2 regions of the Labrys sp. F242 genome follow, and region 2 is predicted to be linked to the other one. Evidence: predicted binding sites of a transcription regulator. Region 2 holds the regulator's gene; the other holds the start of a gene.
The links. Region 2 encodes PhoB, which activates phosphate uptake and scavenging genes when phosphate is short. Its sites were predicted from a motif close to TGTCATNNANCTGTCAT; they were not measured.
Positions count from the first base shown of each region.

Region 1: the regulator PhoB is predicted to act here: its motif matches at 3,499-3,515, upstream of ACZYTC_RS04490 (acetoacetate decarboxylase).

Region 1 covers NZ_JBVASG010000001.1:960,320-970,795, reverse strand. The annotation lists gene ACZYTC_RS04520 (helix-turn-helix domain-containing protein) at 1-48, shown strand, start outside; gene ACZYTC_RS04515 (rhodanese-like domain-containing protein) at 135-536, opposite strand; gene ACZYTC_RS04510 (ArsR/SmtB family transcription factor) at 617-970, opposite strand; gene ACZYTC_RS04505 (SDR family oxidoreductase) at 1,049-1,795, shown strand; gene ACZYTC_RS04500 (L,D-transpeptidase) at 1,986-2,570, shown strand; gene ACZYTC_RS04495 (3-hydroxybutyrate dehydrogenase) at 2,636-3,424, opposite strand; gene ACZYTC_RS04490 (acetoacetate decarboxylase) at 3,607-4,353, shown strand; gene ACZYTC_RS04485 (patatin-like phospholipase family protein) at 4,383-5,546, shown strand; gene ACZYTC_RS04480 (gamma-butyrobetaine hydroxylase family protein) at 5,641-6,057, opposite strand; gene moaA (GTP 3',8-cyclase MoaA) at 6,358-7,365, shown strand; gene solA (N-methyl-L-tryptophan oxidase) at 7,548-8,678, shown strand; gene ACZYTC_RS04465 (DMT family transporter) at 8,792-9,676, shown strand; gene ACZYTC_RS04460 (DMT family transporter) at 9,676-10,476, shown strand, end outside.
Region 2 covers NZ_JBVASG010000001.1:26,176-36,651, reverse strand. The annotation lists gene pstS (phosphate ABC transporter substrate-binding protein PstS) at 2-1,048, shown strand; gene pstC (phosphate ABC transporter permease subunit PstC) at 1,221-2,225, shown strand; gene pstA (phosphate ABC transporter permease PstA) at 2,237-3,079, shown strand; gene pstB (phosphate ABC transporter ATP-binding protein PstB) at 3,076-3,903, shown strand; gene phoU (phosphate signaling complex protein PhoU) at 3,939-4,658, shown strand; gene phoB (phosphate regulon transcriptional regulator PhoB) at 4,672-5,373, shown strand; gene ACZYTC_RS00135 (hypothetical protein) at 5,514-6,251, shown strand; gene ACZYTC_RS00130 (RNA polymerase sigma factor) at 6,270-7,508, opposite strand; gene ACZYTC_RS00125 (YciI family protein) at 7,527-7,883, opposite strand; gene ACZYTC_RS00120 (aldo/keto reductase) at 7,969-8,919, opposite strand; gene ACZYTC_RS00115 (RrF2 family transcriptional regulator) at 9,002-9,448, opposite strand; gene ACZYTC_RS00110 (RNA-binding S4 domain-containing protein) at 9,612-9,929, opposite strand; gene ACZYTC_RS00105 (helicase-related protein) at 9,975-10,476, opposite strand, start outside.

The DNA of each region.
Region 1 (10,476 bases), 930 kb from region 2:
GACCGCGTGACGGCAGACGAGTTCGCGCTGTTCAAGGCGGGGCCGTAACGGGCGGCTGGTCTTCAGATCAGCCTGATATCTCCACGCCCGCCGAATGGAAGAGGCGGGTCCGAAGACCTGCCTCCCGATGAGTTTCACCCCTCCCCATCCGCGAAGGCCAATCCCTCGTCGGCCCAGCCGGTGAGGCCTCCGATCATGATCTTCACCGGGCGGCCGAGCCGGGCGAGCTTGAGGGCGGCCTGGTCGGCGCCATTGCAATGCGGCCCGGCGCAATAGGCCACGAACAGCGTGTCGACAGGCCATTGCGCCATGCGCTCCGCATCGATCTCGCGATGCGGCAAATGAAGGGCCCCCGGAACGTGCCGGCGACGAAAGGTTTCCGGCGACCCGACGACATGCAGGAGAACGAAGTCCCGTTCCTCCGAGGCAAGCGCCTGGGCCACGTCGGAACAATCGGTTTCGACCGAAAGGCGCCGCTCGAAATGCGCAATGGCATGATGGGGTGGTGCTGCGGGGATGGCGCTGACCAGGCTCATTGATCGTCTCCTGCTGTGGGGCTGCCATCCTCATAGGTCACGCGCACCGTGATGGCAGCTGGCGCGATTGCCAGACAGCGTCAAGATCTGGCCAGAATGGCTTCAGGCCGCCGCGACACGTCTTCGATATCCGCCGCAACCAGGCTCAACAGTCCGGGAAAACGCGCCTCGACATCCTGTCGGCGCAGGCTGGCGGTGCGACTGTTCCCGCGATCGACCTGCCGGATGAGGCCGGCTTCGCGCAACACCCGGAAATGATGCGTCAGCGTCGCCTTGCTGACATCGAAACCGAAAGAGGCGCAACTGCGCGCCGTACCCTCCGGCGCCAGCGCCAATTCGGCAACGACGCGCCGCCGCAACGGGTCGGCCAGAGCAGCCATGAGGCGGCCGAGCTGCATCTCCTCCGGTTCCGGATGGCCCTCGCGATCCGCCATGGAAAACACTCCAAAGGTAAGCCTTGCGTCGTACCTAAATCATCTGCTAGGTAAGGCGAACATCTTACCAAGGAGGCGATCATGATCAAGACCCTGTCGGGCAAGGCAGCCATCGTGACCGGAGGAAGCCGCGGTATTGGCGCTGCCATCGCAGTGCGCTTGGCGGAACTGGGCGCCGATGTCGCGATTACCTATGCCAGCCGGACCGACAGTGCCGAGGCCGTCGCGGATCGAATCCGGGCGAATGGCCAGCGCGCCTTGACACTCCAGGCCGACAGCGCCGACGCCGTGGCCGTACGGGGCGCCGTGGACCAGGCCGCTGCCGCGTTCGGCCGTCTCGACATCCTCGTCAACAATGCAGGCATCTTCACCAGCGGTACCGTAGAGCAGGTCACCCTTGAAGATTTCGACCACATCATTGCCGCCAATGTGCGCGGCGCCTTCGTTGCCTCCCAGGCCGCCGCCGCGCACATGGGCGAAGGCGGGCGCATCATTTCCATCGGATCCAATCTGGTCGGACGCGTCGGACGCGCCGGCATCGGTCTCTACGTGATGAGCAAGGCCGCCCTCACGGGCCTCAGCCAATCCATGGCCCGCGACCTCGGCGCGCGCGGCATCACCGTCAACATCGTCCACCCCGGCCCGACGGATACCGACATGAACCCGGCCTCCACCGATCGTGCCGCCCAGGCACGGACGGCAATGGCGATCCCCAAATATGGCGAACCTGCGCAGATCGCCGGTCTCGTCGCCTGGCTCGCCAGTCCGGAAGCGCAATATGCCACCGGCGGCGCCTATACCATAGACGGCGGCACCAATACCTGACCGGCGCGTGTCGATACGCACAGCGGCGCCCCGCCATGTGTTGTTGAGAGGACACAGCCTTCGATTTTCATGTGACGGTTGCCTGTAAACACTCAGGCAACGATTGAAGAATCCAAAGATCGAAGCGCAGTTTATTGCGTCGACTACAATGAGATCGAAGAATTTCGATCGGACCATTCGGGGCTTCAACATGCGTCGTCTTTTGACCGGCCTGGTCTTGGTGTCGAGCTTGGGCATCGCCTCAAGCTCGGCGAATGCGGCCAGTATCTTCGAGAAATTGTTCGGCGGCCCACGCCAGCCCGCCAATGCCGGCGCCGTTGCCGCCGTCTCGCCGATTCCACGCGAGGTGGTGGCTTACAACGGTCGGGAGAAGCCCGGGACCATCGTGATCAATTCGCCGGAACGACGGCTTTATCTCGTGCTCGATGATGGCACGGCCCTGCGTTATGGCGTTGGCGTCGGCCGCAAGGGCTTCGAATGGGGCGGTGCGCACCGCATCTCGCGCAAGGCGGAATGGCCGGGCTGGACCCCGCCCCCACAGATGCGCAAACGCCGGCCGGACTTGCCCGCCTACATGGCTGGCGGCATCCAGAACCCGCTTGGCGCCCGTGCGATGTATCTCGGTTCTTCGCTCTATCGCATCCATGGCTCGAACGAGCCGCAGACCATTGGCCAGGCCGTGTCGTCGGGCTGCATCCGCATGACCAATGACGACGTCACCGACCTCTACGATCGTGTAAAGGTCGGCACCCGCGTCGTTGTGGTCCGCGGCTGAATTTCGTGTCATCCCGGACGCGCTGCAGTATGAAATGCTGCGGCATAGATCCGGGATGACCCGTACTATTGCGCCGTCCAGCCTCCGTCGACCGGCAAGGTGGTGCCGGTAATCTGCCGGGCGGCATCACTGCACAGGAAAACCGCGACAGCCGCGATCTCTTCGACCGTGACGAACTCCTTGGTTGGCTGAGCGGCCAGCAGGACATCGTGCTTGACCTGCTCCTCGGTCAGGCCCCGCGCCTTCATCGTGTCGGGGATCTGCTTTTCCACCAGCGGCGTCCAGACATAGCCGGGGGCGATGGCATTGGCGGTGATGCCGTGCTCGGCAACCTCGAGCGCCACCGTCTTGATCAGGCCGGTCACGCCATGCTTGGCGGCAACATAAGCCGATTTGAAAGGTGAGGCGACGAGCGCGTGGGCCGACGAGGTGTTGATGATGCGCCCCCATTTGCGCTCTTTCATGCCGGGGAGCACCGCCTTGATCGCATAAAAGGAGGCGATCAGGTTGATGCGGGTGATCGCCTCCCACTTGTCATCCGGAAACTCGTCGATCGGCGCGACATGCTGAATGCCGGCATTGTTGACCAGGACGTCCAGGCTGCCGAAGGCTTCCTCCGCCTCATGGATCATGGCGGTGATCTCCGCCCCAACCATCATGTTAGCGCCGCTGTAGCGGCACTTCACGCCGAAATCCTTCTCGATGCCGGCCCGCTCATGCTCGATGGCGTCTGCATCGCCGAAACCGTTGATGGTGATATTGGCCCCTTCGGCTGCGAGAGCGCGGGCGACGGCGAGGCCGATGCCGCTGGTCGAGCCGGTGACCAGGGCATTGCGGGAAGACAATTGGGCCATATTCATCTCATGAGACAGGAAGGCGGGAAGGCGCGGCATCGACGTGCCACCGGCCCGGAAGCTGGCACGGCCAGATGTCGCCCTTATTACAGTTCGGCCCTGTGCGCGGCGGACACGGACCTGTCATGCTGCCGTGCAACATAGCGGCGATCCCTTCCCTGCTTTCTCATGAAGGACATCCCGTGGACCAAGCCGACGTCGTCAAGCGCGCCTATGCCATGCCGCTGACCAATCCCTCCTTCCCGCCCGGCCCCTACCGCTTCTTCGATCGCGAATACATCATCATCACCTATCGCACGACGCGCGAGGCGCTGGAGGCCGTGGTTCCCGCGCCGCTGGAGATCGACGAGCCGCTGGTCAAATACGAGTTCATCCGCATGCCTGATTCAACCGGCTTCGGTGACTACACCGAGACCGGGCAGGTCATTCCCGTGCGTTACAAGGGCCAGCACGGTGCCTATGTGCATTCGATGTATCTGGACGACGATGCCCCTATTGCCGGCGGGCGCGAATTGTGGGGCTTTCCCAAGAAGCTGGCGACGCCCAGGATCGTGCATGAGGGCGAGGTCATCGTGGGGACGCTGCATTATGGCAGCGTGCTGTGCGCGACCGGGACCATGGGCTACAAGCATCGCCTTGCCGACCGGCAGGCCGTGCTGGACTCGCTCGCCGCGCCGAACTTCCTCATCAAGATCATCCCCCATGTCGACGGGTCGCCGCGGATCTGCGAACTCGTGCTCTACCACCTCACGGATGTGACGCTCAAGGAGGCCTGGACGGCCCCGGCAGCGCTGGAACTCCATGCCCATGTGATGGCCGACGTCAGCCGCCTGCCGGTGCTCGAAGTCGTCTCGGCCGTGCATTTCGTCGCCGACCTCACGCTCGGTCTCGGCGAGGTGGTGCACGACTATCTCGCCACCGCCCGCTGATCCTGCCTGTCTGACCGGAGTTTTCCATCGTGCTCGAACGCAACAGAGACAAGGCCGCGCGCGCCACCATCGAGGAAATCTCGGCGCAATATGATCGCATCGCTCTGGTGTTCCAGGGCGGCGGCGCGCTTGGTGCCTATCAGGCCGGTGTCTATGAGGCGCTGGCCAATGCCGGCTGCGAACCCAACTGGCTCTCCGGCGTCTCCATTGGCGCCATCAACGCCTCGATCATCGCCGGCAACGAGCCGCGTCACCGGCTGCAGCGGCTCGAGCAGTTCTGGCAGACGATCTCCGGCCGCAAGATCTGGGCCTACACGCCGGAAGGCGATCTGTTCCGCGACATCCGCAACCGCACCAGTTCCTGGATCACCATGTCGCAGGGCCAGCCCGGCTTCTTCAAGCCGCGCCTGCCCAATCCCTGGCTCGAACTCCCGGGTGCGGATGGCGCCACCAGCTTCTACGACACCTCGGAGTTGAAGCGGACGCTGGAAGAGGTCATCGACTTCGATATCCTCAACGACGGCCGCAAGCGCCTCAGTGTCGGCGCGGTCAACGTGCGGACCGGCAATTTCATCTATTTCGACACCGACCAGGTTCGTATCGGTCCCGAGCACATCATGGCCAGCGGTGCGCTGCCCCCTGCCTTTCCCGCCATCCGCATCGAAGGCGAATATTACTGGGATGGCGGCATCGTCTCCAACACGCCGCTGCAATATCTGCTCGACCAGGAAGAAGAGCGCAGTTCGTTGGTGTTCCAGGTCGATCTCTTCAGCGCCCGCGGCACCTTGCCGCGCAGCATGCCGGACGTGCTCTCGCGCCACAAGGACATCATGTATTCGAGCCGGACGCGGCAGAATACCGACAATTTCAAGCGTATCCATGGCATCAAGACTCATCTGATCGATGCGCTGAAGCGCCTGCCCAAGGACCTGCTGACGCCAGAGGAACAGGCGCTTATCGACAGCCACGCCAGGCTCGGCGTCGTCAACATCGTGCACCTGATCTATCAGCACAAGAATTACGAGGGTCACGCCAAGGACTATGAATTCTCGGGCACCTCGATGCGCGAGCATTGGGATATGGGGCTGGAAGACACCCAGCGCACGCTACGCCATCGCCAATGGCTGCTGCCGCCCGTGGACGCCGAGGGCGGCATGGCCATTCACGACCTCCATCGCGAGGACCCCGTCTGACGAGGCACTATCCCCCTCACCGGCCAACGCCGTGTCGCCGGGCAGTGGTTGGTCTCCAGCAGGCCGAGCGGACTTTCGCTCGGCAGGCCCTCGCTCAGCGCTGCCCCGGCCTTTCGCGCGACAGGCCCTTCTCCTGGAGATCGGCGAGATAGGAGGCCCAGCGGCTCTCCTTCCCCCGGCCCAATTCCGCAAGATAGGTCCAGGTAAACAGGCCGGTGTTGTGCATGTCGTCGAAGGAGATGCGTACGGCGTAATTGCCGACCGGGTCGAGGCTCAGGATCGCCACATTGATCTTGCCCCCAACCGTCTTGCGTTCGGCGGCACTGTGGCCCTGCACCTCGGCGCTCGGCGACATCACGCGCAGCATCTCGGCGCTGAACGCATGGGACCGACCGTCGTCGAAACTCACGGTCAGGGTCTTCTTGTCCTTGGACAGGCGCAATTCGGTTGGCCAGGCCTTCGCGACGTCTTCGCTCACGGCATCTTCCCTTTTTCGTTCTGATCGCCACATAGGGAGAAGGCGGATGCTGCGCAAGCAGCAAACCCATGTTGTCAGAGCACTCGGTTCGATCTCTGCGACATAATGGCAGTTTCCGTAGACAATCATTGGTGTTTGGGCCGCTGTCGGCTTAGAAACATACCAAAGGGGACATGCCCCTAAAGCGTTTTTCGATCCGGCGCTTCGGCAACATTCGCAAAGGCGCTCTGGCCAATCCGTCGGATTGGCTTGGAAACAGGGAGTTGGAGCAGAGCGGCATTTCCGCAAAAACGCTTTGCTTCCGGGAGTATGGACGTGCTGGATGATCATGAAATGGCGGATGTGCCGCCGATGATCGACCCTTTCGGGCGCGCGATCAATTATCTGCGTGTTTCCGTGACGGACCGCTGCGACTTTCGCTGCGTCTATTGCATGTCGGAGGACATGACCTTCCTGCCCAAGAAGGATCTGCTCACCCTCGAGGAACTCGACAGGCTGTGCAGTGCCTTCATTGCCAAGGGCGTCAGGAAGCTGCGCTTCACCGGCGGCGAGCCCCTGGTGCGGCGCGATATCATGACGCTGTTCCGCTCGATCTCGCGCCATCTCGACAGCGGCCGGCTCGACGAACTGACCGTGACCACCAATGGCTCGCAGCTTGCCCGCTACGCCGCCGAACTCAGGGATTGCGGCGTCAAGCGCATCAATGTCTCCCTCGACACGCTCGATCCGGCCGCATTCAAGGCAATCACCCGCTGGGGCGATTTCGGCAAGGTGATGGACGGCATCGACAAGGCCCAGGAAGCGGGCCTCGCGGTGAAGATCAATGCCGTTGCGATCAAGGGCATGACCGAGGACGAAGCGGTCGGCCTGATTGAATGGGCGCATGGCCGCGGCATGGACCTCACCTTCATCGAAGTGATGCCGATGGGCGACGTCACGGGGCACCGAGTCGACCAATATCTGCCGCTTTCGGTGCTGCGCGCCCAACTTCTCGACAGCTACACGCTGGATGACATTCCCTATAATACGGGTGGCCCGGCCCGGTATGTCCGCGTCCGCGAGACCGGCGGCCGCCTGGGATTCATCACGCCGATGACGCATAATTTCTGCGAGAGCTGCAATCGCGTACGCGTTACCTGTACCGGCACTCTCTATATGTGCCTGGGCCAGGAAGACGCCGCCGATCTGCGGGCTCCGCTGCGCGCCTCCGAGGCGAACGATCTTCTCAACGCCGCCATCGATCGCGCCATCACCCGTAAGCCCAAGGGACACGATTTTGTCATCGACCGGCGCACCAAGCAGCCCGCTGTTAGCAGGCATATGAGCGTGACGGGCGGGTGAAGCCCTTCCTGCGCCCGCCAGCATCCTGCTGGCTCCTGGAAAACGTTACCCCCGCAAGAAGGGAGAGCCGGCAGGATGCTGGCGGTCCCAGGCGAATAACGCTCCCAGAGCGTTTTCGTCCAAACGCGCTTTGCTCCAGGGGTTGAAGACTCGGCCGGTTTGCCTTCCACTTGGCCCCCATAATGTCCAAGACCTTTGATGTGATCGTCGTCGGTGTCGGCGGCATGGGATCGGCCGCCTGCTATCAGCTCGCCAAGCGGGGCGTGCGTGTGCTCGGCCTCGAGAAATTCGAAATCGGCCATGCGATGGGTTCCTCGCACGGGTTGACGCGCATTCTGCGCCTCGCCTATTTCGAGGGCGCGGCCTATGTGCCGCTGGTGCAGCGCGCGCGGGAACTGTGGATCGAGACAGGCAAGCTCACCGGCGAGCCGCTCTTCTTCGAGGTCGGCGCGCTCGACATCGCCCATGAGGGCAGCGGCATCGTCGAGAAGGCGCTCGAAGCCAGCCAGGCCCACGGCCTGGAGCACGAATTGCTCGACCGCGATGCCATCGAGGCACGCTATCCCTTCACCCTCGATCGCAATCATATCGGCCTCTACCAACCTCAGTCGGGCTTCGTGGCTTCCGAGCGGGCCATCCTCGCCCATACGGCACTCGCCTTGCATCACGGCGCCGAGATTCACGGCTGCGAGGCCTTGATCGACTGGGAGCCGACCGCAGGCGGCGGTGTGCGTGTGAGAACCGACCAGGGCAGCTACGAAGCAGGCAAGCTCATCCTTTCGCCCGGCGCCTGGATCGGGGATCTCGTACCCGCGCTCAAGCCTTCCACCGAGGTAGTGCTGCAGACGCTCGGCTGGTTCGCCCCTGCCCGGCCCTCCCTATTCGATCTCGCCCATTTCCCGGTTTTCACGCTCGAAGCCGACGAAGGCCATTTCTATGGCTTTCCGCTCTGGCAGCATCCGGGCTTCAAGCTCGGCTCGCCGCATTATGGCGGAGAGGCCTATGATCCCGATACCCCCACCCGGGAGCCCTCGCCCCGGCATCGCGAGCAGCTACGCGCCTGCCTCGCCAAGCACATTCCAGGCGCCAATGGCGACCTGCTCGGCCTCAAGGCCTGCATGTACACGATGACGCCTGACGAGCATTTCGTCATCGATACCCTGCCCGGCCATGAGCAGGTCATCGTCGCATCGCCCTGCTCGGGCCATGGCTACAAATTCGCCAGCGCCATCGGCGAAGCCCTCGCCGAACTCGCCACCACGGGCCGTAGCCGCCTTGACCTCGGCATGTTCAACCTCGGGCGCTTTTCTTGAGATTGTCTCGGTTTGTCTTTGCCAAATCGTCGGACAAAGTATAGGTAAGTATTATTCTCTTACCCTCCTGATTGCCCGCTGCCTGCCGGCGGCGATCTTTTGATTGCGCCTCCATGCCACCCGCACAATCGCACTGGTCCGGAATCGTCGCGATGGTTCTCGCGACAGGGTTGTTCGTCGTCAGCGACAGTCTGATGAAGCTCACGGCGCAGGGCCTGCAACCGTTCCAAGTCCTGTTCATGCGCGGTTTCTTCGGGCTGTTGTCCTGCAGCCTCCTGCTGATCGCGACCGGACAGGTGCGCCAGCTCGGTGGCGCGTTGCATTGGCGCGCCGTGCTGCGCGCCCTGCTCGAGGCGACGGCCACCTTCTTCTACATGGCCGCGCTGTCCGCCATGCCGATCGCCGATGCGATCGCCATCGGCCAGACCGCACCGCTGCTGGTCATCGTCGCCATTGCAGTCATCTTCCGCGAGCGGATTAATGCGATCCGCCTCGTCCTGGTCTGCACCGGCTTCCTTGGCGCCCTCCTGGTGGCACAGCCCGGTGGCTCGGGCCTGTCGGCCGCAGCGCTCTATGCTTTTCTGACTGCGATGATGGTGGCGACGCGGGACCTGCTCACCCGTGGCACACCGTCCACCATTCCCACTTTCGTCGTCCTCACCACCACGACCGTCGTGCTGACGCTCGCCACCGGCTGCGCCACCTTGATCCATGAGAGCTGGATGCCGCCCTCGCTTGACCAGTGGCTGACCATGGCCGCGTCGGGCTTCATCGTCACGCTCGGCCAGATGGCAATCTTCCTCAGCTACCGCCGTGCGCCGGCCGGGATCGTGGCGCCCTACTATTACAGCTTCACCGTTTGGGCGGTGATCGGCGGCTTCCTGGTCTGGGGCGAAGTACCGAACGGGCTCGCCGTCACCGGCATGGTGATGATCGTGGCGAGCGGGCTTGCTTTGCTCTTCGTCAAATCGAGACGAACACAGGAAGCCATCGCCTGATGACCACGGTTGCGTTCACCGAGGCCGATCTCGGCCGTCAGCGGGCCAATCAGCGAGGCATCGTGCTGATGATCGGCGCCATGGCCTGCTTCGTGGTGAACGATTCCGTCGCCAAACTCGCCACGGCCCGCATGCCGGTCAGCGAGGTGATTGCCATCCGCGGTGTCTTCGCGACGCTTTTCGTACTCGCCCTCATCCTGGCGAACGGCCTTCAGCGCCATTTCCGCCTGATCTGGCAATGGCGGGTCGCGGCTCGCGGCGGCATGGAGAGCATAGTTGCCTTCGCCTCCATTCTCGGCCTCAGCCATGTGCCGCTCGGCATCGCCACCGCCATCGGGCAGATCGCGCCGATCCTGCTGCTCGCCTTTTCGGCCCTGTTGCTCAAGGAGAAGGTCGATGCCAGGCGATGGGCCGCCGTGTTCGTCTGTTTCGCCGGCGTGATCCTGGTTGCCCGTCCGAGCACGGAGGGCCTCAACCTCTATGTGCTGGCAACCCTGGCTTGTGCCGTACTGGCCGCGCTGCGCGACCTGGTCACCCATCGTATCGGCTCCAGCGTGCCGACCCTGCTGGTGACGCTTGGCACCACCACCATCGTCTCCCTGGCCGGCTTCGCAGGCTCGGCAGTGTCCGCCTGGCAGCCGCTCGCCCTTGCCGACCTTTCGCTGCTGATGCTGGGCGGCCTGAGCCTGGTCGGCGGTCATGCCCTGGTGATCGCAGCCTATCGCGGTACGGACGTCTCGGCCGTCAGCCCGTTCCGCTATTCGGCCATCGCGCTCTCCGTACTGGCCGGACTTGTGGTG
Region 2 (10,476 bases):
CGTGAAGCTTTCCTTTCTTGCGCTCGCCGCTTCAGTAGCCCTGTCGAGCACGATCGCTGCCACTGCTGCCTATGCCGCCGACATCACCGGCGCCGGCGGCACCTTCCCCGCCCCCGTCTACAATGCCTGGGGCAGCGATTTCAAAGCCAAGACCGGCACCGCGCTGAACTATCAGGCGATCGGTTCGGGCGGCGGCCAGACCCAGATCACCAACCGCACCGTCGATTTCGGCGCTTCCGACGCCCCGATGGCCACCGACAAGCTGGCTGCCGCCAAGCTGCTGCAGTTCCCGACCGTGATCGGCGCCATCGTTCCGATCGTGAACATCGAAGGTGTTTCCACCGACCAGCTCACGCTGACCGGCCCGATCATTGCCGACATCTACCAGGGCAAGATCACCAAGTGGAACGATCCGAAGATCGCCGAGCTCAACAAGGATGTGAAACTCCCCGATCTCGACATCGCCCCGGTCTACCGCGCCGACGGCTCGGGCACGACCTATGTGTTCACGTCCTACCTTTCTGCCGTGAGCCCCGACTGGAAGAGCGGCATCGGCGCCGCCACCTCGGTGCAGTGGTCGGCCGGCTCGGGCGCCAAGGGCAATGACGGCGTCGCTGGTGCGGTGAAGAACACCCAGGGCGCCATCGGCTATGTCGAATATGTCTATGCCGCCAACAACAAGCTGACCACCACGCAGCTCCAGAACAAGGACGGCAAGGTCATCAAGCCGACCGTTCCGGCGTTCCAGGCCGCCGCCTCCAAGGCCGACTGGAAGGGTGCCAAGGACTTCGCCGTCTCCATGATCGATGTCGGTGGAGAGACCTCCTGGCCGATCGTCTCCACCACCTTCATCCTGTTGCCGAAGGATCCCAAGGACGCCAAGCAGTCCGCCGAAGTCCTGAAGTTCTTCGACTGGGCCTACAAGGATGGCTCCGCCACCGCCGAAAAGCTCCACTACATCCCGCTGCCCAAGGACGTCATCGACACCGTTCGCACGGCCTGGAAGAGCGAAGTGAAGGCTGCCGACGGCAAGGCTGTCTACGAATAAGTTGAACGCGACCCGGCGCAACCTTGCGCCGGGTCGTCTTCCCAAAAGCGTTTTGCGATTTGGCGGAATCGCCAGGAAGCACAAAGACGCGTCGAACCAAAGAATCGGAGCAAACCAGCGTTTTCGTCTAAACGCGGTTTGCTCCCGTCGAAACACAGGCCGGAATATCGCCATGAGCGCCATAGCCGACTCCTCGCTGGACGCATCCAACTCGGCTGCAAAGGTCGCGCAGGGTTCTCCCTCGCCCGGCGCCAAGACGGTTCCTGGCGCCAACCTGGATCCCATCTTCAAGGCCGCCCTCTATGGTTGCGGCTCTCTCGTGCTTATCCTGCTCTGCTCGATCGTCGTGCTGCTGTTCTATGGCGGCTGGCCGGCGCTGGCCCATTTCGGGCCGAGCTTCTACTGGTCAACCGCCTGGAACCCCGTCACCGAGAAATTCGGCGCCGGGGTGATGATCTACGGCACGCTGTTCACCGGCCTGCTGGCGCTGATCATCGCCCTGCCGATGTCCTTCGGCATCGCCTTCTTCCTGACCGAGATCGCGCCGCAGAGCGTGCGGCGGCCGATCGGCATTGCCATCCAGCTCCTGGCGGCCGTGCCCTCGATCATCTTCGGCATGTGGGGCTCTCTGATCGTGGCGCCGATCCTGGCCCAGACGATCTATCCGCCGATCATCTCCGTCCTCTCGCATGTGCCGGTGCTCGGCTATCTGTTCAAGGGCCCCACCAACGGCGCCGGCATGCTGACCGCCGGCATCATCCTGGCGCTGATGATCATTCCCTTCATCACCGCGATGTTCGTCGAGATCCTCGAAGCCGTGCCCGCCATGCTGAAGGAATCGGCCTATGGCGTCGGCGCCACCACCTATGAGGTCTTCCGCAACGTCTCGGTGCCCTATGGCCGGACCGCGCTCGTCGGTGCCGTGATGCTCGGCTTCGGCCGTGCCCTCGGCGAGACCATGGCCGTGACCTTCGTCATCGGCAACGCCAACCGCATATCGGCATCGCTGTTCTCCTCGGGGGCGACCATCGCCTCCACCATCGCCAACGAATTTCCCGACGCGCCTGCCGGCTCGCTGCGCAGCCAGTCGCTGCTGGAGCTCGGTTTCGTGCTCTTCGTGATTTCCTTCATCGTGCTTGCGATCTCCCGCATGCTCGTGCGCAGCAACGCCAAGTAAGGGAGAGCATCATGGCCCATCTCGCCCACGGCAACGCCCGCCTCGCCCGCCGTCGTGCCCTCGACTACGCCTACAAAGTCGTCTCCATCGGCTTTGCCGCGATCTCCCTTCTGGCGCTCGCCTGGATCCTGTACACCCTGCTGCGCGAGGGCCTGCCCTCGCTGACCTTGGACCTCTTCACCAAGGACATGGCTGATGGCGGCCTACGCAATGCCATCGTCGGCTCTTTCGCCATGGTCTTGCTCGCCCTCCTCATCGGCGCGCCGATCGGCATCATGGCTGGCACCTTCCTCGCCGAGGCGGGGCGCGGCAGCAAGTTCGCCGACGCGGTGCGCTTCATCAACGACATCCTGCTTTCGGCGCCGTCCATCCTGATCGGCCTGTTCGTCTACCAGATGATCGTGGTGACGACGGGCGGCTTCTCCGGCTGGGCCGGCGTGGTCGCCCTCGCCATCATCATCCTGCCGGTGGTCGTGCGCACCACCGAGGACATGCTGGCCCTGGTGCCGATCAGCCTGCGCGAAGCCGCCTTCGCGCTGGGGTCGCCGATGTGGAAGGTCATCACCTCCGTGACCTGGCGCTCGGCCCGCACCGGTATCGTCACCGGCATCCTGCTGGCCCTGGCCCGCGCCGCCGGCGAGACCGCACCCCTGCTGCTGACAGCCTTCGGCAATTCCAACTGGTCGCTCAACCTCGGCAATGCCTTTGCCAGCTTGCCGGCCGCCATCTACCAGCTCGCGCCTTATCCCGACCCCAAGGCCGTCTCGGTGGCCTGGAGCGGCGCCCTCCTCATCACCGCCGGCGTGTTGGCGCTCAATATTCTGACCCGCTTCGTGCTCGCTCCCAAGAAATGAGTGATCCCATGTCCGCTACTCCACAAGCCTCCATCGCGGTTGCCGAACGCCCCATCGCCAATCCAGCTGCCGCCGTGAAGCTCAAGGTCGAGAATCTCGACTTCTTCTATGGCGAGAAGCATGCGCTCAAGGGCATCAATCTCGACATGATCGACCGGCAGGTCACGGCCATGATCGGCCCTTCCGGCTGCGGCAAGTCCACCCTGCTGCGCGTGCTCAACCGCATGTACGACCTCTATCCGGGCCAGACTGCCAAGGGCCGCGTGCTGCTCGATGGTCAGAACGTCATCGGCAAGGAGATCGATCCGGCAGTGCTGCGCGCCCGCATCGGCATGGTGTTCCAGAAGCCCACGCCCTTCCCGATGTCGATCTATGACAACATCGCCTTCGGCGTGCGCCTGCATGAGTCGATCTCCAAGGCGGAAATGGATCAACGCGTCGAATGGTGCCTGACCAAGGCCGCCCTGTGGAACGAGGTCAAGGACCGCCTGCACGCCTCTGCGCTCGGCATGTCCGGTGGCCAGCAGCAGCGCCTGTGCATCGCCCGCACCATCGCGGTGAAGCCCGAAGTCGTGCTGCTGGACGAGCCGACCTCCGCGCTCGATCCGATCTCGACCGCCAAGATCGAGGAACTGATCGACGAATTGAAGCGGGACTTCACCATCGTCATCGTCACGCACAATATGCAGCAGGCGGCGCGTTGCGCGGATGTGACGGCCTTCTTCTATCTGGGTGACCTCATCGAGGTCGGCCAGACCAACAAGATGTTCACCACCCCGAACGACAGCCGTACACAGGATTACATCACCGGCCGCTTCGGCTGATCCCTCGGCCAGCGTCGAATTCATTTGGAGGCGGCATGTCCGACCACATCGTTACATCCTTCGATCAGGAATTGCGCGAATTGCGCAACATGATCGCCGAAATGGGTGGCTATGCAGAGAAGAGCGTAGCCGACAGCGTCGAAGCCCTGCTCAAGCGCGACACCCAGCGCGCCAAGGCCGTGATCGAGCTCGATCTGGCGATCGACAAGCTCCAGCGCCAGGTCGAGGACCGGGCTATCCTGGTCATCGCCAAGCGCCAGCCACTGGCACTCGACCTGCGCGAAATCGTCTCGGCCCTGCGGGTGGCCAACGATCTCGAACGCATCGGCGACCTCGGCAAGAACGTCGCCAAGCGCGTGGTCGCCATCCACAGCCATGCGCAGCCGGCCCAGCTCTTCGGCGGTTTCGACCATATGGCTGACCTGGTGCTCGAGCAGCTCAAGCAGGTCCTCGACGCCTTCGCCCAGCGCAATGTTGAAGAAGCGCTCTCGGTCTGGAGTTCGGACGGCGAGATCGATGCGATGTACACCTCGCTGTTCCGCGAATTGCTGACCTACATGATGGAAGATCCGCGCAATATCGGCTTCTGCACCCATCTGCTGTTCTGCGCCAAGAACATCGAGCGCATCGGCGACCATGCCACCAACATCGCCGAGACGGTGCATTACCTGGTGACCGGTGAATCGCCGGCCGGCGAGCGGCCCAAGGCGGACAACAGCACCGATCTCGTCGACCTTCCTGTGCCGGCTAAGTAACAAGGGATAGGCCATGCCTCCCAAGGTTCTGATCGTCGAGGACGAAGAAGCATTGACCCTGCTGCTGCGCTACAATCTCGAAGCCGAAGGCTATGAGGTCGACAGTGTGGCGCGCGGTGACGATGCCGAGATCCGCCTGCGCGAAAGCGTGCCGGATCTGGTATTGCTGGACTGGATGCTGCCGGGGTTGTCGGGTATCGAATTGTGCCGGCGCATCCGCATGCGGCCGGAAACCGAGCGCCTGCCCGTGATCATGCTCACGGCGCGTGGCGAGGAAACCGAGCGTGTGCGGGGTCTGGCCACCGGCGCCGACGATTATGTCGTCAAGCCCTTCTCCGTGCCGGAACTCTCGGCCCGCGTCCGCGCTCTGCTGCGTCGGGCCAAGCCCGATCACGTCGCCTCCCTGCTCAAGGCCGGTGACATTTCCCTCGACCGCGAGACCAAGCGCGTTCATCGCGGCAATCGCGAGATCCGCCTCGGCCCGACCGAATTCCGCCTGCTCGAATTCCTGATGCAGGCGCCGGGACGCGTGTTCGCACGCGAGCAATTGCTCGACAGCGTCTGGGGCCGCGACGTCTACATCGACGAGCGCACGGTCGACGTGCATGTCGGGCGACTGCGCAAGGCGATGAACCGCACGCGCGAGATCGACCCTATCCGCACGGTTCGCGGCGCCGGCTATTCCTTCGACGAGACCTTCGCCAAGCAGGCCTAGGACGGATATTTCATCGCCCGACACCAAGGCCGGCGGCTCACCGCCGGCCTTGTCGCATCACGTACCCGGTACTCGCCCGATCTAGGCGATTTCAGAGGCTTGCGATAAGACGACTTGCCAAAGAAAATGCCGGGGTTGCCATGATCCGTTCCTTGCTCGTCGCGTCGCTTTTGACTGCCAGTTCGTTGGCGCTGCTTCCCAGCGATGCCGCAGCGGCCAAGCTCAAGAAAACCTTGTGTTCGGGCGAGTTCGGTACCGGCTCCGGCTTGGCGGGCTCCTATATCGGCAAGGATTGCTTCATCGCAGCCGACAGCGACATGCAGGAGCAGGTCGCCGGTATCTGCAAGGAAGGCTCGCGATGCGAGGTCGAGGCCATGGTGGAGGTCGCACCCGATGGCAGCATGCAGATCAGGACCGTCTTGTCCGTCAGGCAGGCCGGACGCGCGCCCGCCACGCGCACGTCCTATGCCCAGAAGGCGGGCAACTATGCCGACGGCATCTATGCCTTGCAGGACGATGGCTGCGACAAGCAGGGGGCGACGCCAGGCAACCGGGTTTCCGTGCAGCTTCTACGGGCAGCCGGTCCTGCCATCCAGCTCTACGGCAAATATTGCGCGGTCATCGAGGCCGATGGCGAGGAGCCTTCCAGCGCCAAGTTCCAGGCGACGCTGCAGCTTCGATGCGGCAGCTCGCCGGCGCAGGACCAGGCCCTGCGAAGCGGCCGCTCCGGCACGGCGGAAACCATCGTGATGACCCCCGCCCCCGAGCGGCAGCTGTGGCTCGATGAAGACACATTGATCCGTTGCCCGATCAAGCGCGCCTATACACCGCAATGGTGGATCGAGGCCCCGCCCTTCAATGGCCGCTATCCCCAATAGCTTCTGCAGGCGCCGATATCAGCCCAGAGCCGCCAGGCGCCCTTGCAGATAACGGCGGATGACGGGATCACTCTCCAGCCCGATCGCCCGCGAATAGGCGTTGCGGGCCTCCTCCTGCCTTGCGGCGCGGGCCAGCAAGTCCGCGCGTGCAGCCCAATAAGGCTGGTAATCGGCGATCCGCCTGTCGCTGGCGACCTCGTCGAGCCCGGCCAATCCGGCTTGCGGTCCCGCAAGACGGGCGAGCGCCACGGCTCTGTTGATGGCAGCGACGGGGGACGCGGTCAGTAGTACCAAGGCCTCATACAGCGTGACGATCGCGGCCCAGTCCGTCGTCGCGCAGATGCGCCTATTGGCATGGGCCGATTGCAGCGCGGCTTCGAGCTGATAGCGACCGATCTGTCGCGCCTGCCCGGCCCTGGCGAGCAAAGCCTCAGCCTCCTCGATCAGGGCGGCATCCCAAAGCGTGGTATCCTGCTGTTCCAACGGGATATAGTCGCCGACCGGGCTACGGCGTGCAGCCCGCCTCGCCTCGGCATGCAGCATCAGGGCCAGCAGGCCGAGCACTTCCGGCTCGCCGGGCAGGAGCGAGACCAGCAACCGGCCGAGCCAGATGCCTTCCACCGACAGATTGCGCTCGCGGGCCTGCGCCCCTTCGGGATCGGCCCAGCCCTCGGCATAGACGGCATAGACGGCCTCCAGTACCGCTTCGAGACGACCGGGCAACTCGTCGGGTTCCGGGATCCGGAAGGGGATGGCGGCCTGCTTGATCTTGAGCTTGGCCCGCACCAATCTCTGGCTCATCGCCGCAGGTGAAACCAGGAAGGCGCTGGCGATCGCGCCGGCGTCGAACCCCAATATCGTCTGCAGGATCAAGGGCGCGCGCACGGCGGCATCGAGCGAGGGATGAGCACAAGCGAACATCAGGCGCAGGCGCTCATCGGGAATGACAGGCTGTTCGGCCTGCTCGGAGGCGAGGGCCTCGACATGGCGGATGACCTCGTCCGCCTTTTCGCCGCGCAGCTTGGCGCGGCGGGCCGCGTCGATCTGCCGGCGCCGGGCCGCGGTCAGGAGCCAGGCTTCGGGATTGGCGGGCACACTGCCCGCCGGCCAATGTTCCAAAGCCGCCGCAAAGGCGTCGGCCAGGGCGTCCTCCGCCCCCGCAATGTCGCCCGAACGTGCCGCGAGAAGGGCGACGAGCCTGCCATAGCTGCGTCGCGCGACGATTTCGGCAAGTTCGACGGCGGGGGCGGAAGGCACCGGATCGGCTCGCTTGGTTCAATAATCCTTGGGGTCCCACACCGGCCGGACCTCGATGGTACCGATGGCTGCACTCGGGCAACGCGCAGCCCAGCCGATCGCGGCATCCAGGTCCGGCACATCGATGATGTAGAAACCGCCGAGTTGTTCCCTGGTGTCGGCGAAGGGGCCGTTGAGCACCTGGGTCTTGCCGTCGGCGAGGCGCACGGTCGTCGCCGCAGACGTGGGGCGCAGACGGCTCCACGGGCCGAGAGCACCGGCCGATCTGAGGGCCTCCGTATAGGCCTGATAGGCGGCCAGCACAGCCTGCTTATTGGCGGGGTCCACCTTCAGCATGGCTTCCTCGTTGCTGTAGATCAGAATCGCGAACTGCATGGGTCTCTCCTGTCTCCGCCGGCGCATGATGCGCCGGCATGACAATGACGCGCCATCCCGTTCACTTTCGACAGCAGGACGAAAATTATGCGCTCGCCTTGGTGAGTTGCTCGATCTCGCCCGAACCCAGATTGAGTTCGGTCGCCTTGATCAGGTCCCCAAGTTGCTCGACGCTGGTGGCGCTGGCGATCGGAGCGACGATGCCGGGCCTTGCGATAAGCCAGGCAATGGCGACCTGGGCCGGTGTGGCGCTCTTGGCCTCGGCTACCGCATCGAGAGCGGCCAGGATGCGCAGGCCCCGCTCGTTGAGATAATTGGCCATCTCGCCGCCACGCGCGTTGCTCTTGGCGAAATCGGCCTCACTGCGATATTTGCCGGAGAGGAACCCCCTCGCCAGCGAGAAATAGCTGGTCACGCCGATCTCGTTCTTGAGACAGAACGCCTCGAGCTCGTTCTCATAGCCGGCGCGGTCATAGAGATTGTAGTGCGTCTGCAGATTCTCGAAACGCGGCCACATCTCCTTGGTGCTGATAGCCAGCGCCTTGAACATGGTGTTGGCGCTATGATTGGAATTGCCGATCACGCGCACCTTGCCGGCCTTGATCAACTCGTCATAGGCGGAGAGCGTTTCTTCCAGATCCACCTCCGGATCCTCCCAATGGGAGAGGTAGAGGTCGATGTAATCGGTTTGCAGGCGCCGCAGGGAATCCTCGGCCGCCTTGAGGATATAGTCGCGCGACAGGCCCTTCTTGCCGGGCCCCATTTCCGAGCCGACCTTGGTGGTGAGCACGATGTCGGCGCGATTGCCGCGGGCCTTCATCCATTTGCCGATGATGGCTTCAGACTCACCGCCCTGATTGCCGGGAACCCAGGCCGAATAGACATCCGCCGTGTCGATCAGGTTGAAGCCGCCCCCAACGAAAGCATCGAGGACAGCGAAGGAGGCTTTCTCATCCGCGCTCCAGCCGAAGACATTGCCGCCCAGGCCCAACGGAGCAACCGAAAGATCAGACCGCCCAATCGCACGTTTTTCCATAAATGCTCTCCATGATCATGACAAAATATGGACCTGACCGGCACGAAAGCGTGCCGGCTCGGCCTCCAGGGCCGCAGGGAACTCAAATCGAATAGGTCAGTTCCTGTTCCCCGCCACCTGCCCGACGCATCTCTTCCACCGACATGTTGTCGAGCAGGTCGGAAGAAAGGTCTCGCACACGCCGCATCAAAAGGCGTACGGTGCAACCTGGAACATCCGGGCAGTCGAGGCAAGGCTGATAAGCGGTGTGGCTGGCGCAGGCGATCGGCGCGAGCGGACCGTCGAGGACCCGGATGGCATTGCCGACGCTGATCTGGCTGGCCTCGCGGGCCAGCATATAGCCACCGCCCTTGCCTTTCTTGGAGCGCACGATGCCGGCCACGCGCAACTCACCCAGGATCGCATCGAGAAACTTCTTGGGAATGCGGTTTGCCTCGGCGATTTCCTGGCTTTGCGCCGTCTCGCCGGCCGGCAGGCCGGCCAGATGCGCCAGCGCCTTGAGACCATATTTGCCCTTGTTCGTCAGCATCGCCCTGATTGCTCCGCGTGACAGAAGTCTATCCTGTCTATCACGAATATAGGGATTATCGATCGAATCGGAAGGTCTACCCCAACGAAGGAGGGGCTCGAAACCAAGGCGCATGTGGAAAGAAAGATGCAGGCGAGGACGCCCGTGATCGCAAAGAAGGATCTCAGCTCATCTCAGGCAAGGTCTTGGGCCTGCCCGGCGGTTCGGGAGAGAGATCCTCGTATAGCCCCTGGGCCTCACTGGCAGGCCCCCGGCGCTCACCGAGCGCGAGAATGCGATAGACCCTGACGGTACGCTCCAGCGCGATGGTCAGAACATCCTCGGGCTTGACCGCCTTGGCAGGCGTATCAATTCGGGTGCCGTTGAGGCGGACATGACCGTCCGCCACCAATTTTGCTGCCAGAGAGCGTGTCTTCACGACACGCGCATGCCAGAGCCATTTATCGATCCGAAGACGATCCTGGCTGCCGGCCTGGTCCATAGGTCAGGTTCCTCGAATCCGGTTCCTTGAATCCGATTCTTGGGATCAGCTCTTGTCCGACTTGCCGCCCTGCATCTGCTCCTTCAAGGCAAGGAGCTTGGCGAAGGGCGAGTTCGGATCCGGGGCGCGATTGGACTCGCGTCCCTGCGGCTTGGAGTCGCTCGACCAGTTGCGCGGACGCTCACCACCCCGATCCTGGCGATCGGGACGCGGGCCGCGATCGGGACGAGAGCCACGATCGGGACGGGCATCGCCCTGGCGGCGCCCTCCTTCTCCGGCCGGCTTGCGATCTCCGGGCCGGTTTTCTTCGCGCGGCCGGCCATTGCCGCGATCATCGCGACGCGGCCGTTCGAAGCGATTTGGCCGTTCGCCTTGCCGGGCCTCCGCCCCCTCAGCCGGCGCGGCCGGCGCCGCTCCGTCCACGGGCGCGGGGCGGCCGCGGCGGAAGCCGCCGCCGGCCTCCGGCTTGCGCTCCCCGCCCGGCTGGCGGTTGCCGTGCTGGGGGCGGCCTTGATGATGCGGGCGCTGATGACGCTCGAAGCGCGCC